Regions from separate parts of the Streptomyces sp. NPDC126497 genome, predicted to be linked through region 1. Evidence: predicted binding sites of a transcription regulator. Region 1 holds the regulator's gene; each other region holds the start of a gene.

Region 1 (4,377 bases):
ATGTGCTGCCAGGCCGCTCCCGTGTTCTCGGGCCACCCCAGCGCCCGGCACACCCCCGTCTTCCAGTCCTGCCCGCGCGGCACCCGGGGCCACGCCTCGATGCCCACCGACGCCGGCTTCACCGCCTCCCAGACGTCGATGTACGGGTGACCCACCACCAGCGCGTGCTCGCTCGTCACCGCCTCCGCGATCCGCCACTCCTTCGAGCCGGGCACCAGGTGGTCCACCAGGACCCCCAGCCGCGCGTCCGGACCCGGCGCGAAGGACTCGACGATCGACGGCAGGTCGTCCACGCCCTCCAGGTACTCCACCACCACGCCCTCGATGCGCAGGTCGTCCCCCCACACCTTCTCCACCAGCTCCGCGTCGTGCCGCCCCTCCACGTAGATGCGCCCGGCGCGGGCCACCCGCGCGCGTGCGCCGGGGACGGCGACGGACCCGGACGCCGTACGGGCGGGACGCGCCGGGCCGGCGGCCGGCCGCACCAGCGTCACCACACGGCCCTCCAGCAGGAAGCCCCGCGGCTCCAGCGGGAACACCCGGTGCTTGCCGAAGCGGTCCTCCAGCGTCACCGTGCCCGCCTCGCAGCGGATCACCGCGCCGCAGAAGCCGGTGCCGGGCTCCTCCACCACCAGGCCGGGCTCGGCCGCGACCTCGGGGACGGGCTGCGGTTTCTTCCACGGAGGGGTCAGGTCGGCGGAGTACTGGCGCATTCCGATGACGATACGAGGATCCCGCCCGGCGCGATCAGTCCGACACGCCGAAACGCGCCGCCAGGGCGTCCCGTTGGGCCCGGACGAACGCCGCGTCGACCACCGCGCCGTGACCGGGGACGTACCGCGCGTCGTCGCCGCCCAGCTCCAGCAGCCGGTCCAGCGCGGCCGGCCAGCGGGACGGCACGGCGTCGGGGCCGGCCTGCGGTTCGCCCGACTCCTCGACCAGGTCGCCGCAGAAGACCACCCCGGGGTCGCCGGGGACCAGCACCGCGAGGTCGTGGGCGGTGTGCCCGGGGCCCACGTTCGCCAGCAGCGCCCGACGGCCGCCGCCCAGCTCCAGCGTCCACTCGCCGGACACCGCGTGCCGGGGCGGGACCAGCGCGTCCACGGCCTCCTCCGCCACCCGCGCGTCCAGCCCGTGGCGCACCGCGTCCGCGCGCAGCTCCGCGCGCCCCCGCGCCGTCAGCGCCGTCTCCATGCCCGCCGCCCCGAACACCTCCGCGCCCGCGAACGCCGACGCCCCGAGGAGGTGGTCGAAGTGGGGGTGGGTGAGCGCGAGATGCGTCACACGGCGGCCGGTGAGCGCCCGCGCCCGGTCCCGCAACCGCGCGCCCTCCCGCGGCCCGGAACCCGCGTCGACGAGCAGCACGCCGTCCGCGCCCACCACGAGCCCCGCCGTGCAGTCCCACACCGGAAGCCGGCACCGCCCCACCCCGGCGGCGACCCGCTCCCATCCCGACTCTTCCCAAGTCACGGTCATACCGGGACGCTATCGGGGGAGGGCGCCCGGCACGACGGCGCGGGACCGGCCTTGCCCGGGGTGTACCCCCCGGCCGTACACTGGGCCGGGGAAGTCTGGCACTCGCGTGCGAAGAGTGCCAGGGACGTTACCGCGCGGAGGCTACTGGAGGTGTGCGCGATGCTCAGTGAACGCAGGCTCCAGGTGCTGCGCGCCATCGTCCAGGACTACGTGGGCACCGAGGAGCCCGTCGGTTCCAAGGCCCTCACCGAGCGGCACAAGCTCGGCGTCTCCCCGGCCACCGTGCGCAACGACATGGCGGCCCTGGAGGACGAGGGCTTCATCGCCCAGCCGCACACCAGCGCCGGGCGCATCCCCACCGACAAGGGCTACCGGCTCTTCGTCGACAAGCTCGCCGGTGTGAAGCCGATGACCGCGCCCGAGCGGCGCGCCATCCAGAACTTCCTCGAGGGCGCCGTCGACCTCGACGACGTGGTCGCCCGGACCGTACGGCTGCTCGCGCAGCTCACCCGGCAGGTCGCCGTCGTGCAGTACCCGTCGCTGACCCGCTCGACGGTGCGGCACGTGGAGCTGCTGTCGCTGGCCCCCGCGCGGCTGATGCTGGTGCTGATCACGGACACCGGCCGGGTCGAGCAGCGCATGGTCGACTGCCCGGCGCCGTTCGGCGAGTCCTCCCTGGCGGACCTGCGGGCCCGTCTGAACAGCCGGGTCGCCGGCCGCCGGTTCGCCGATGTGCCGAGCCTGGTGGAGGACCTCCCCGAGGCCTTCGAGGCCGACGACCGCGGTACGGTCTCCACGGTGCTCTCCACCCTCCTGGAGACACTCGTCGAGGAGAACGAGGAGCGGCTGATGATCGGCGGCACCGCCAATCTCACCCGCTTCGGACATGACTTCCCCCTCACGATCCGGCCCGTCCTGGAGGCTCTCGAGGAGCAGGTCGTGCTCCTCAAGCTGCTCGGCGAGGCGAAGGATCCGGGCGTGACCGTCCGTATCGGTCATGAGAACGCCCACGAGGGACTCAACTCCACGTCCGTCGTGTCGGTCGGCTACGGTTCGGGCGGCGAGGCGGTTGCCAAGCTCGGCGTGGTCGGACCGACCCGCATGGACTACCCCGGAACGATGGGAGCGGTACGCGCAGTGGCACGGTACGTCGGACAGATCCTGGCGGAGTCGTAGTGGCCACGGACTACTACGCCGTACTCGGCGTGCGCCGCGACGCGTCGCAGGAGGAGATCAAGAAGGCCTTCCGGCGGCTCGCCCGCGAGCTGCATCCGGACGTCAACCCCGATCCGAAGACGCAGGAGCGGTTCAAGGAGATCAACGCCGCCTACGAGGTGCTGTCGGACCCGCAGAAGAAGCAGGTCTACGACCTCGGCGGCGACCCGCTCTCGCAGGCCGGCGGCGGTGGTGCGGGCGGCTTCGGGGCCGGCGGCTTCGGGAACTTCTCCGACATCATGGACGCGTTCTTCGGCACGGCGTCGCAGCGCGGGCCGCGCTCGCGCACCCGCCGGGGCCAGGACGCGATGATCCGCATCGACGTCGAGCTGGACGAGGCCGCGTTCGGCACGACCAAGGACATCCAGGTCGACACGGCCGTCGTCTGCACCACGTGCAGCGGTGAGGGCGCCGCTCCGGGCACCAGCGCGCAGACCTGTGACATGTGCCGGGGCCGCGGTGAGGTCTCGCAGGTCACGCGGTCCTTCCTGGGCCAGGTCATGACGTCCCGCCCCTGCCCGCAGTGCCAGGGCTTCGGCACCGTCGTCCCCACTCCGTGCCCGGAGTGCGCGGGCGACGGCCGGATCCGCTCCCGGCGCACCCTCACGGTCAAGATCCCGGCCGGTGTCGACAACGGCACCCGGATCCAGCTGGCCGGCGAGGGCGAGGTCGGGCCCGGTGGCGGTCCCGCCGGTGACCTGTACGTGGAGATCCACGAGCTCCCGCACACGCAGTTCCAGCGGCGCGGCGACGACCTGCACTGCACGGTCACCCTCCCGATGACCGCGGCGGCCCTCGGCACCAAGGTGCCGCTGGAGACGCTGGACGGCATGGAGGAGGTCGACATCCGGCCCGGCACCCAGTCCGGCCAGTCGATCCCGCTGCACGGCCGGGGCGTCACCCACCTGCGCGGCGGCGGCCGGGGCGACCTCATCGTCCACGTCGAGGTCCAGACCCCGACCAAGCTCGACCCCGAGCAGGAACGCCTCCTGCGGGAACTGGCCAAGCTCCGCGGCGAGGAACGCCCCACGGGACAGTTCCAGCCGGGGCAGCAGGGGTTGTTCTCGCGGCTGAAGGACGCCTTCAACGGGCGGTGACCGGTCGGTGCCGGGTGGGTGGTGTTCTGCTGCCGGGGGTCCGGGGGTCGTCCCCCGGGTGGGCCCGGTCGGCCGGGGTTGTTCTCGCGGCTGAGGGACGCCTTCGACGGGCGGTGACCGGTCGGTGCCGGGTGGGTGGTGTTCTGCTGCCGGGGGTCCGGGGGTCGTCCCCCGGGTGGGCGCGGTCGGCCGGGGCGGCAGGGGTTGTTCTCGCGGCTGAGGGACGCCCTCGACGGGCGGTGACGGGCGTGTTCGGCGGGCGCCGGGACCCGTCCGCCGACCCGCCGGAAACGGCTCGTGCCAAGGGGAAGGGCGGATTCGGAGTTGTCCGGAGGACGTGACAACATGCCGTCATGTCCTCCGTGCTGACCGATGTCTGCCCGCACCCGATCGTGCAGGCCCCGATGGCGGGCGGTGTCGCCGTGCCGCAGCTCGCCGCCGCCGTGTCCGAGGCGGGCGGACTCGGTTTCCTCGCCGCCGGTTACAAGACCGCGGACGGGATGTACCAGGAGATCAAGCGACTGCGGGGACTGACCTCCCGGCCCTTCGGCGTCAACCTCTTCCTGCCGCAGCCGGAGACGGCCGACCC
Region 2 (4,377 bases), on a different contig from region 1:
GCCACCAAGCTGCGCGCGGCGCACACCGCGCGGGTCGCCGCCGCGCGCCGCTGGGGACTGCGGAAGGTGCCCCTGCCGGCCCCGCCGCCCCCGGCGGAGAAGCCCGGGATCACCACCCGCGACGGCTTCGAGGTCGACGGCCACCGGCGGCTGGGACTCCCCCCGGTCTTCACCACCGTCCCCACCGACGAGAAGGTCCTCTTCCTCACCATCGACGACGGCGCCGAGAAGGACCCGGCGTTCCTGCGGATGATGAGCGAGCTGAGGATCCCGTACAGCGCCTTCCTCAGCGACTACCTGGTCAAGGAGGACTACGGCTACTTCAAGGAGATGCGGGACCGGAACGTCGCCCTGCACAACCACACCCTCCACCACCCCTACCTGCCGGCCCTGTCCTACGCCCGACAGAAGCGCGAGATCTGCGGCATGCAGGAGGTCATCGAGGAGCGCTACGGCGAGCGCCCCGTCCTCTTCCGCCCGCCCTACGGCAACTACGACAAGGCCACCCTGCGCGCCGCCAAGGCCTGCGGGATCACCCACGTCCCGCTCTGGAACGAGGAGGTCTTCGTCGACCGCTGGGAGTACCGCGAGTGGGACCGCGAGCTGCGCCCCGGCGACATCGTCCTCAGCCACTTCCGGGGCCGCGAGGACTGGAAGGGCACGATGCCGGACATGATCCGCCGCTTCCTGGACAAGGCCACGGCGGAGGGGTACGCGGTGGCCCGCCTGGAGGACTACCTGTGAGGGCCCGCCTCCTGGCGGGCGCCGTCGCCCTGCTGGCCGTGATCACCGGATGCGGACCGTCGGGCGGCACGGGGGACGGGGCGGGGGACGGGGCGGGGCGGTCGCCCGGAGCCGGTCCGGCGCCGGAGGCCGGCGCCCTCCCGCCCGTCGTCGACCACGTCCCCACCCGCGACCGGGTCGTCTTCCTCACCTACGACGACGGCGCCGAACGCGACCCCCGCTTCATCGACCTGGTGCGCGAGCGCCGGCTCCCCGTCAGCCTGTTCCTCACGGACAGCGTGGTGGGCCCCGGGTACGCCCACTTCGCCCGCCTGCGCGCGGTCGGCGCGAGCCTGCAGAACCACACCCTCGACCACTCCGCCCTGCGCGGTCTGCCCTACGCCGGCCAGCGCGCCGAGATCTGCGGTCAGCAGCGCAAGCTCAGGTCCCGCTTCGGCGTCCGCCCCCGCCTCTTCCGCCCGCCCTACGGCGCGTACGACACCACCACCCTGCGGGCCGCCGCGGACTGCGGCATCGCGGCGGTGGTCCTGTGGCGGGTCACCCTGGAACCCGACGGCCACCTCACCTACGCCGACGGCCCCCACCGCCTGAACCCCGGCGACATCATCGCCGTGCCGTCGGGGGAGGCCCCGCCGCTGTCGTTGGCGGAACGGACCACCCGGCTGCTGGGGGAGCTGGAGGAACGGGGGCTGACGGTGGGGAGGCTGGAGGACCACGTCGAACGAACCGGCCCGTCGGCGGTGCCCGGCGAGCACCGCTCACCCCCCGGCCCGTCCGGCGTGTGAGGACCGGGCCCGTCGGGGGCCGGAGCGGGGGCCCGGGGCGGCGGCCCCGGTGGACGGTCACCGCGGCACCACCGGCTGCCCGCAAGGGTGACGGCGGCGCGCCCACCCCGCGACGCGCCGCAGGCAATTGGCACTCCGCTTGACCGAGTGCTAATCGCAGTCATAGTCTCAGGTCTGGCACTCCCCCCTGGAGAGTGCCAAACACGCGACGGGCAGGTCCGGCACCCGCGACGACGGATCGACCTGGTCGCCACCTCAGACAGTTAACCCCGTGAGATCTCCGAAGGGGGAGGTCGGATCGTGACGACCGCCAGCTCCAAGGTTGCCATCAAGCCGCTCGAGGACCGCATCGTGGTCCAGCCGCTCGACGCCGAGCAGACCACGGCTTCGGGCCTGGTCATTCCGGACACCGCCAAGGAGAAGCCCCAGGAGGGCGTCGTCCTGGCCATCGGCCCGGGCCGGTTCGAGGACGGCAAGCGCGTCGAGCTCGACGTGAAGGTCGGCGACGTCGTTCTGTACAGCAAGTACGGCGGCACCGAGGTCAAGTACAACGGCGAGGAGTACCTCGTCCTCTCGGCCCGCGACGTCCTCGCGATCGTCGAGAAGTAAGGGAACCCCGGGGCCGCCCCGGACAACCCGACCTCGTAGCAAGCACTTTTTGCTCGAACCACTGCGCCCCTGGCCCCAGCATCCGATAAGAAGCCGGGCGCCCGGGGCGCAGTGATTTCACCCAGATTTCCGAGAGGGCTCCCGCTGCCATGGCGAAGATCCTGAAGTTCGACGAGGACGCCCGTCGCGCCCTCGAGCGCGGCGTCAACAAGCTTGCCGACACGGTGAAGGTGACGATCGGCCCGAAGGGCCGCAACGTCGTCATCGACAAGAAGTTCGGCGCCCCCACCATCACCAACGACGGTGTCACGATCGCCCGCGAGGTCGAGATCGAGGACCCGTACGAGAACCTCGGCGCGCAGCTGGTGAAGGAGGTGGCGACCAAGACCAACGACATCGCGGGCGACGGCACCACCACCGCCACCGTGCTGGCCCAGGCGCTGGTCCGCGAGGGCCTGAAGAACGTCGCCGCCGGCGCCTCCCCGGCGCTGCTGAAGAAGGGCATCGACGCCGCCGTCGCCGCGGTCTCCGAGGACCTGCTCGCCTCGGCCCGCCCGATCGACGAGAAGTCCGACATCGCCGCCGTCGCCGCCCTGTCCGCCCAGGACCAGCAGGTCGGCGAGCTCATCGCCGAGGCGATGGACAAGGTCGGCAAGGACGGCGTCATCACCGTCGAGGAGTCCAACACCTTCGGTCTGGAGCTGGACTTCACCGAGGGCATGGCCTTCGACAAGGGCTACCTGTCGCCGTACTTCGTGACGGACCAGGAGCGCATGGAGGCCGTCCTCGACGAGCCCCAGATCCTCATCACCCAGGGCAAGATCTCCTCCATCGCGGAGCTGCTGCCGCTGCTGGAGAAGGTCATCCAGGCCAACGCCTCCAAGCCGCTGCTGATCATCGCCGAGGACGTCGAGGGCGAGGCCCTGTCGACCCTGGTCGTCAACAAGATCCGCGGCACCTTCAACGCGGTCGCGGTGAAGGCCCCCGGCTTCGGCGACCGCCGCAAGGCGATGCTGCAGGACATGGCCGTCCTCACCGGCGCCACGGTCGTCTCCGAGGAGGTCGGCCTCAAGCTCGACCAGGTCGGCCTGGACGTGCTCGGCTCCGCCCGCCGCGTCACCGTCACCAAGGACGACACCACGATCGTCGACGGTGCCGGGAACAAGGAGGACGTGCAGGGCCGCGTCGGCCAGATCAAGGCCGAGATCGAGACCACCGACTCCGACTGGGACCGCGAGAAGCTCCAGGAGCGCCTCGCGAAGCTGGCCGGCGGCGTGTGCGTCATCAAGGTCGGCGCCGCCACCGAGGTGGAGCTGAAGGAGAAGAAGCACCGTCTGGAGGACGCCATCTCCGCGACCCGCGCCGCGGTCGAGGAGGGCATCGTCTCCGGTGGTGGCTCCGCGCTGGTCCACGCCGTCAAGGTCCTCGAGGGCAACCTCGACAAGACCGGCGACGAGGCCACCGGTGTCTCCGTGGTCCGCAAGGCCGCCGTCGAGCCGCTGCGCTGGATCGCCGAGAACGCCGGCCTCGAGGGCTACGTCATCGTCTCCAAGGTCGCCGAGCTCGAGAAGGGCAGCGGCTACAACGCCGCCACCGGCGAGTACGGCGACCTGGTCAAGGCCGGCGTCATCGACCCGGTCAAGGTGACCCGCTCCGCCCTGGAGAACGCCGCCTCCATCGCCTCCCTGCTGCTGACGACCGAGACCCTGGTCGTCGAGAAGAAGGAAGAGGAAGAGCCGGCCGCCGCGGGCCACGGTCACGGCCACGCCCACTGAGCGATCCGCTCGCAGTACGACGAGGGCCCGGTACCGCCGCTGTTCGGCGGTGCCGGGCCCTCGCCCTGTGGGCGTCCCTACTGGTACGTCACGTCGGAGTCCCGGTAGACGCAGGCCTTGCCGTCGGGACCGCTGCCGAGCGAGGTCGGCTCGTCACCGCTGTCGTTGCCCTGGAAGCGCTCGCAGAGGACGAGCTTCTTCTTGCCGTCGCCGACGATCGTCACGCCCGAGAGGGTCGCGGTGTCACCGTAGTTGGCGTTGACCCCGGCGAGGACCTTGCCCGGGCTCGTGACCAGGACGTCGTCGATCACGACGTGGCGCTGGTACTGGGTCCCGCAGTTGCCGCACGAACGGTAGAGCTTGCCGAAGTCGGACACCTGGAAGTTCCTGATCGTCAGGGTGCCGGCGCCGTTGTGCTGGAAGACCTTGTCGTCGGCCTTGCGGGCACCGCCGCCGTCGACGAC
Region 3 (4,377 bases), on a different contig from region 1:
GCCACCGGGTCGCCGCCGTAGGCGTCGGTGCGGCGGTTGGTGCCGGACCACAGGAACTGGTCGACGAGGTAGCCGTGGGCGCCGTGCAGCTCCACGCCGTCGAAGCCGATGCGCTCGGCGTCGGCGGCCGCCCGGGCGAACGCGGCGACGACGTCGTCGATGTCGGTCTGCGTCATCGCCTTGCCCTTGCCCTCGGTGCCGTCCGTGCGCACCCCGGACGGGCCGACCGCCGGAGCCTCGGGATACGGCGCCTGCCCCTGCTCGCGGACCATGCCGATGTGCCAGAGCTGCGGCACGATCGTGCCGCCCGCCGCGTGCACCGCCTCGGCGACCTTCGCCCAGCCCGCGAGCTGCTCCTCCCCGTGGAACCGCGGCACCCGGTCGCTCTGCCCGGCCGACTCGTGCCCCACGTACGTCCCCTCGGTGACGATCAGTCCGACACCGGCGGCGGCGCGGCGCGCGTAGTACGACAGCACGTCCTCACCGGGAACACCGCCCGGCGAGAACATCCGGGTCATCGGCGCCATGGCGATGCGGTTGGGGACGGTCAGGCCGTTGATCGTGGCCGGCCGGGAGAGGATCCCGGCGGCTCGGGTCGCGGTGTCCGGGGAGGTGACGGTCACGTGAGGGCTCCTCTACTGCGAATACCGGTGAGTATGTGTACATGCATTAAATGCACACACGGCACAACCGGGAGACGGCGGGAGGCATTCCCCTCGGACTCGAATGTGACCCCTGTCACGCGGGGTCCACTCCGTGCGCCGGCCGGAAAGCCCGAGGGCGGCACCCCCTGCCGCAAGCAGGGGGTGCCGCCCTCGGTGTGCGACGGACGGATCCGATCCCGGAGGGATCAGAAGTCCATGTCACCGCCCGGCATGCCGCCGCCGGCCGGGGCAGCGGCCTTCTCCGGCTTGTCGGCGATGACGGCCTCGGTGGTGAGGAACAGCGCGGCGATGGAGGCGGCGTTCTGCAGCGCGGAACGGGTCACCTTCGCCGGGTCGATGATGCCCTCGGCGATCATGTCGACATACTCACCGGTCGCGGCGTTCAGACCGTGGCCGACCTGGAGGTTGCGGACCTTCTCCACGACGACGCCGCCCTCGAGACCGCCGTTGACGGCGATCTGCTTCAGCGGGGCCTCCAGCGCGAGCTTCACGGCGTTGGCGCCGGTCGCCTCGTCACCGTCGAGCTCCAGCTTCTCGAAGACCTGGGAGGCCTGCAGCAGGGCCACGCCACCACCGGCGACGATGCCCTCCTCGACGGCGGCCTTCGCGTTGCGGACGGCGTCCTCGATGCGGTGCTTGCGCTCCTTGAGCTCCACCTCGGTGGCGGCGCCGGCCTTGATGACCGCGACACCGCCGGCGAGCTTCGCCAGGCGCTCCTGCAGCTTCTCGCGGTCGTAGTCCGAGTCGCTGTTCTCGATCTCGGCGCGGATCTGGTTCACGCGGCCCTGGACCTGGTCGGCCGAGCCGGCACCGTCGACGATGGTGGTCTCGTCCTTGGTGATGACGACCTTGCGGGCCTTGCCCAGCAGGTCGAGCGTCGCGTTCTCCAGCTTGAGGCCGACCTCCTCGGAGATGACCTCGCCGCCCGTGAGGATGGCGATGTCGCCGAGCATGGCCTTGCGGCGGTCGCCGAAGCCCGGAGCCTTGACGGCGACGGACTTGAAGGTGCCGCGGATCTTGTTGACGACCAGGGTCGACAGGGCCTCGCCCTCGACGTCCTCGGCGATGATCAGCAGCGGCTTGCCCGACTGCATGACCTTCTCCAGGAGCGGGAGCAGGTCCTTGACGTTGGAGACCTTGGAGTTGGCGATCAGGATGTACGGGTCGTCGAGGACGGCCTCCATACGCTCCATGTCGGTGGCGAAGTACGCCGAGATGTAGCCCTTGTCGAAGCGCATGCCCTCGGTGAGCTCCAGCTCCAGACCGAAGGTCTGGGACTCCTCGACGGTGATGACGCCTTCCTTGCCGACCTTGTCCATGGCCTCGGCGATGAGCTCGCCGATCTGGGTGTCGGCGGCGGAGATGGAGGCCGTGGAGGCGATCTGCTCCTTGGTCTCGACGTCCTTCGCCTGCTCCAGCAGGGCACCGGAGACGGCCTCGACGGCCTGCTCGATGCCGCGCTTCAGAGCCATCGGGTTGGCGCCGGCGGCGACGTTGCGCAGGCCCTCCCTGACCAGGGCCTGGGCGAGAACGGTCGCGGTGGTCGTACCGTCACCGGCGACGTCGTCCGTCTTCTTGGCGACTTCCTTGACCAGCTCGGCGCCGATCTTCTCGTACGGGTCCTCGAGCTCGATCTCCTTGGCGATGGAGACACCATCGTTGGTGATCGTGGGGGCGCCCCACTTCTTCTCGAGGACGACGTTGCGGCCCTTGGGGCCGAGCGTCACCTTGACGGCGTCCGCGAGCTGGTTCATGCCGCGCTCGAGGCCGCGCCGCGCCTCCTCGTCGAACGCGATGATCTTGGCCATGTGAAGTGGTCCCTCCAGGACTGGGGGTGATTCCTTCGGACCGCGCCCGCGCCCGCGACGGACGGCTCGCCGACCCGTGGTTCCTTGCCCCACACGGCCTGCGGGCCTCACCGACCCGGTCCTTCGTTGTCACTCTCACCTTCAGAGTGCTAACGCCAATGATTAGCACTCGACCCATGCGAGTGCAAGCGCCCGGGGGGAGAGACGCGGGGCGCTCAGCCGCACGCGAACACCGGCACGCGCCGGCGCGCACCGGTCCGGGCACGGCGAAGGGCCCGCATCCCGGAGGATGCGGGCCCTTCGCCGGCAGAAGATGCTTGCGGCAGGTAGCGCGTTCAGGCGCTGAGACGAACCATGTCGGCCTGCGGGCCCTTCTGACCCTGCGAGATCTCGAACTCGACCCGCTGGCCTTCTTCGAGGGTGCGGTAGCCGTCCATCTGGATCGCGCTGTAGTGGACGAAAACATCCGCACCACCGTCGACCGCGATGAAGCCGTACCCCTTCTCCGCGTTGAACCACTTGACGGTGCCCTGAGCCATGCCTAACTCCCCTATTACTGGCCCTTGCACAGATCCACACTTCGCGGATCCGGGTCAGACCTCACCCCCCAACGGTTGGGGGCGTGCGCCGGAACGCGTCGACCGCGGCTGAATGTATCTGCCCAACTGCCGTCTGCAACAGGTCAGTCGGACGAGAAATCTGGACGCCACCGGTCCGGAATCTGGCGAGAATTCGCCTGATTACGGGGCAAGACGGGCCGCATAAAGGGCTCAGACACCGCAAAAGGGACCCGCACTTTGGCTGCATCCAGTCGGGTCCGCGGCAGGAATTCGGCGTCTTCGATCAGTGGATCGGGGGCGCTTTCCCCAACTCTATCGCGCTCAATCCCATGGAATCGCCCCCTCCGCTTCTCTCACGGAGGGGGCGATGTCCCGCACGCCCGGTAACTGGTGTTACCGCAGGTAATGATCAGCCGCCGGCCACCGCCGGGATGATCGACACGCCGGCCCCGTCCGGGGTGGGCGTGTCGAGGCCCTGCTCGAACCGCACGTCGTCGTCGTTGACGTAGACGTTCACGAACCGCCGCAGCTTGCCCTGGTCGTCCAGCACCCGGGCGGCGATCCCGGTGTGGTTCTTCTCCAGGTCCTGGATGACCTCGCCGAGGGTGGCGCCCTCGGCGGCGACCTCGGCCTGCCCACCCGTGTAGGTGCGCAGGATGGTGGGGATACGAACGGTGACGCTCACGACAAAACCTCCGGTCGGGTGACTTGCCGGGGGCGTGGGGCCGTGCCGGTACGCGGCTGTCGCCGCGTGGACGCGACCGGGCCCCACCGCCCCGCGGACGGGAACGGCGAGACGGGCCCTAGGCGAGCCCGGCCTCGCGGAACGACTCCAGGCTGGGACGGATCGTCGCGGTGAGTCCCGTACCGGCGACCGCGTCCAGCGTCTTGAGACCGTCCCCGGTGTTGAGCACGACCGTGGTCAGGGACGGGTCGAGCGCCCCGCTCTCGAGGAGCTTCCTGGTGACCCCCACGGTCACGCCCCCCGCGGTCTCCGCGAAGATCCCCTCCGTGCGCGCGAGCAGCTTGATCGCCTCGACGATCCGCCCGTCGTCCACGTCCTCCACCGCACCGCCCGTGCGCCGCGCGATGTCCAGGACGTACGGCCCGTCCGCCGGGTTGCCGATCGCCAGCGACTTGGCGATCGTGTCCGGCTTCTGCGGACGCACGACGTCGTGCCCCGCCTTGTAGGCGGTCGACACCGGCGAGCAGCCCTCCGCCTGCGCACCGAAGATCTTGTAGGGCTTGTCCTCGACCAGACCGAGCCCGATCAGCTCCTGCAGCCCCTTGTCGATCTTCGTGAGCTGCGAGCCGGAGGCGATCGGGATCACGATCTGGTCCGGC

What was found. The regulator HrcA, encoded in region 1, represses chaperone genes, less so after heat shock. The targets are predictions, from matches to a motif close to TTNGCACTCNGNNNNNCNGAGTGCNAA.
Region 2: groES (co-chaperone GroES) is a predicted target of HrcA. The motif match lies at 1,657-1,683, and genes of this name have one in related genera.
Region 3: groL (chaperonin GroEL) is a predicted target of HrcA. The motif match lies at 2,636-2,662, and genes of this name have one in related genera.

What each region holds. Positions count from the first base shown of each region.
Region 1 covers NZ_JBEORT010000030.1:43,500-47,876, reverse strand. The annotation lists gene ABTY20_RS15750 (DUF3097 domain-containing protein) at 1-713, opposite strand, end outside; gene ABTY20_RS15745 (MBL fold metallo-hydrolase) at 748-1,476, opposite strand; gene hrcA (heat-inducible transcriptional repressor HrcA) at 1,636-2,652, shown strand; gene dnaJ (molecular chaperone DnaJ) at 2,652-3,788, shown strand; gene ABTY20_RS15730 (nitronate monooxygenase) at 4,142-4,377, shown strand, end outside.
Region 2 covers NZ_JBEORT010000083.1:14,552-18,928, forward strand. The annotation lists gene ABTY20_RS27040 (polysaccharide deacetylase family protein) at 1-744, shown strand, start outside; gene ABTY20_RS27045 (polysaccharide deacetylase family protein) at 741-1,529, shown strand; gene groES (co-chaperone GroES) at 1,830-2,138, shown strand; gene groL (chaperonin GroEL) at 2,288-3,913, shown strand; gene ABTY20_RS27060 (pectate lyase) at 3,991-4,377, opposite strand, start outside.
Region 3 covers NZ_JBEORT010000017.1:61,754-66,130, reverse strand. The annotation lists gene ABTY20_RS11470 (NADH:flavin oxidoreductase) at 1-623, opposite strand, end outside; gene groL (chaperonin GroEL) at 851-2,473, opposite strand; gene ABTY20_RS11460 (cold-shock protein) at 2,809-3,012, opposite strand; gene ABTY20_RS11455 (ubiquitin-like small modifier protein 1) at 3,443-3,718, opposite strand; gene thrC (threonine synthase) at 3,837-4,377, opposite strand, start outside.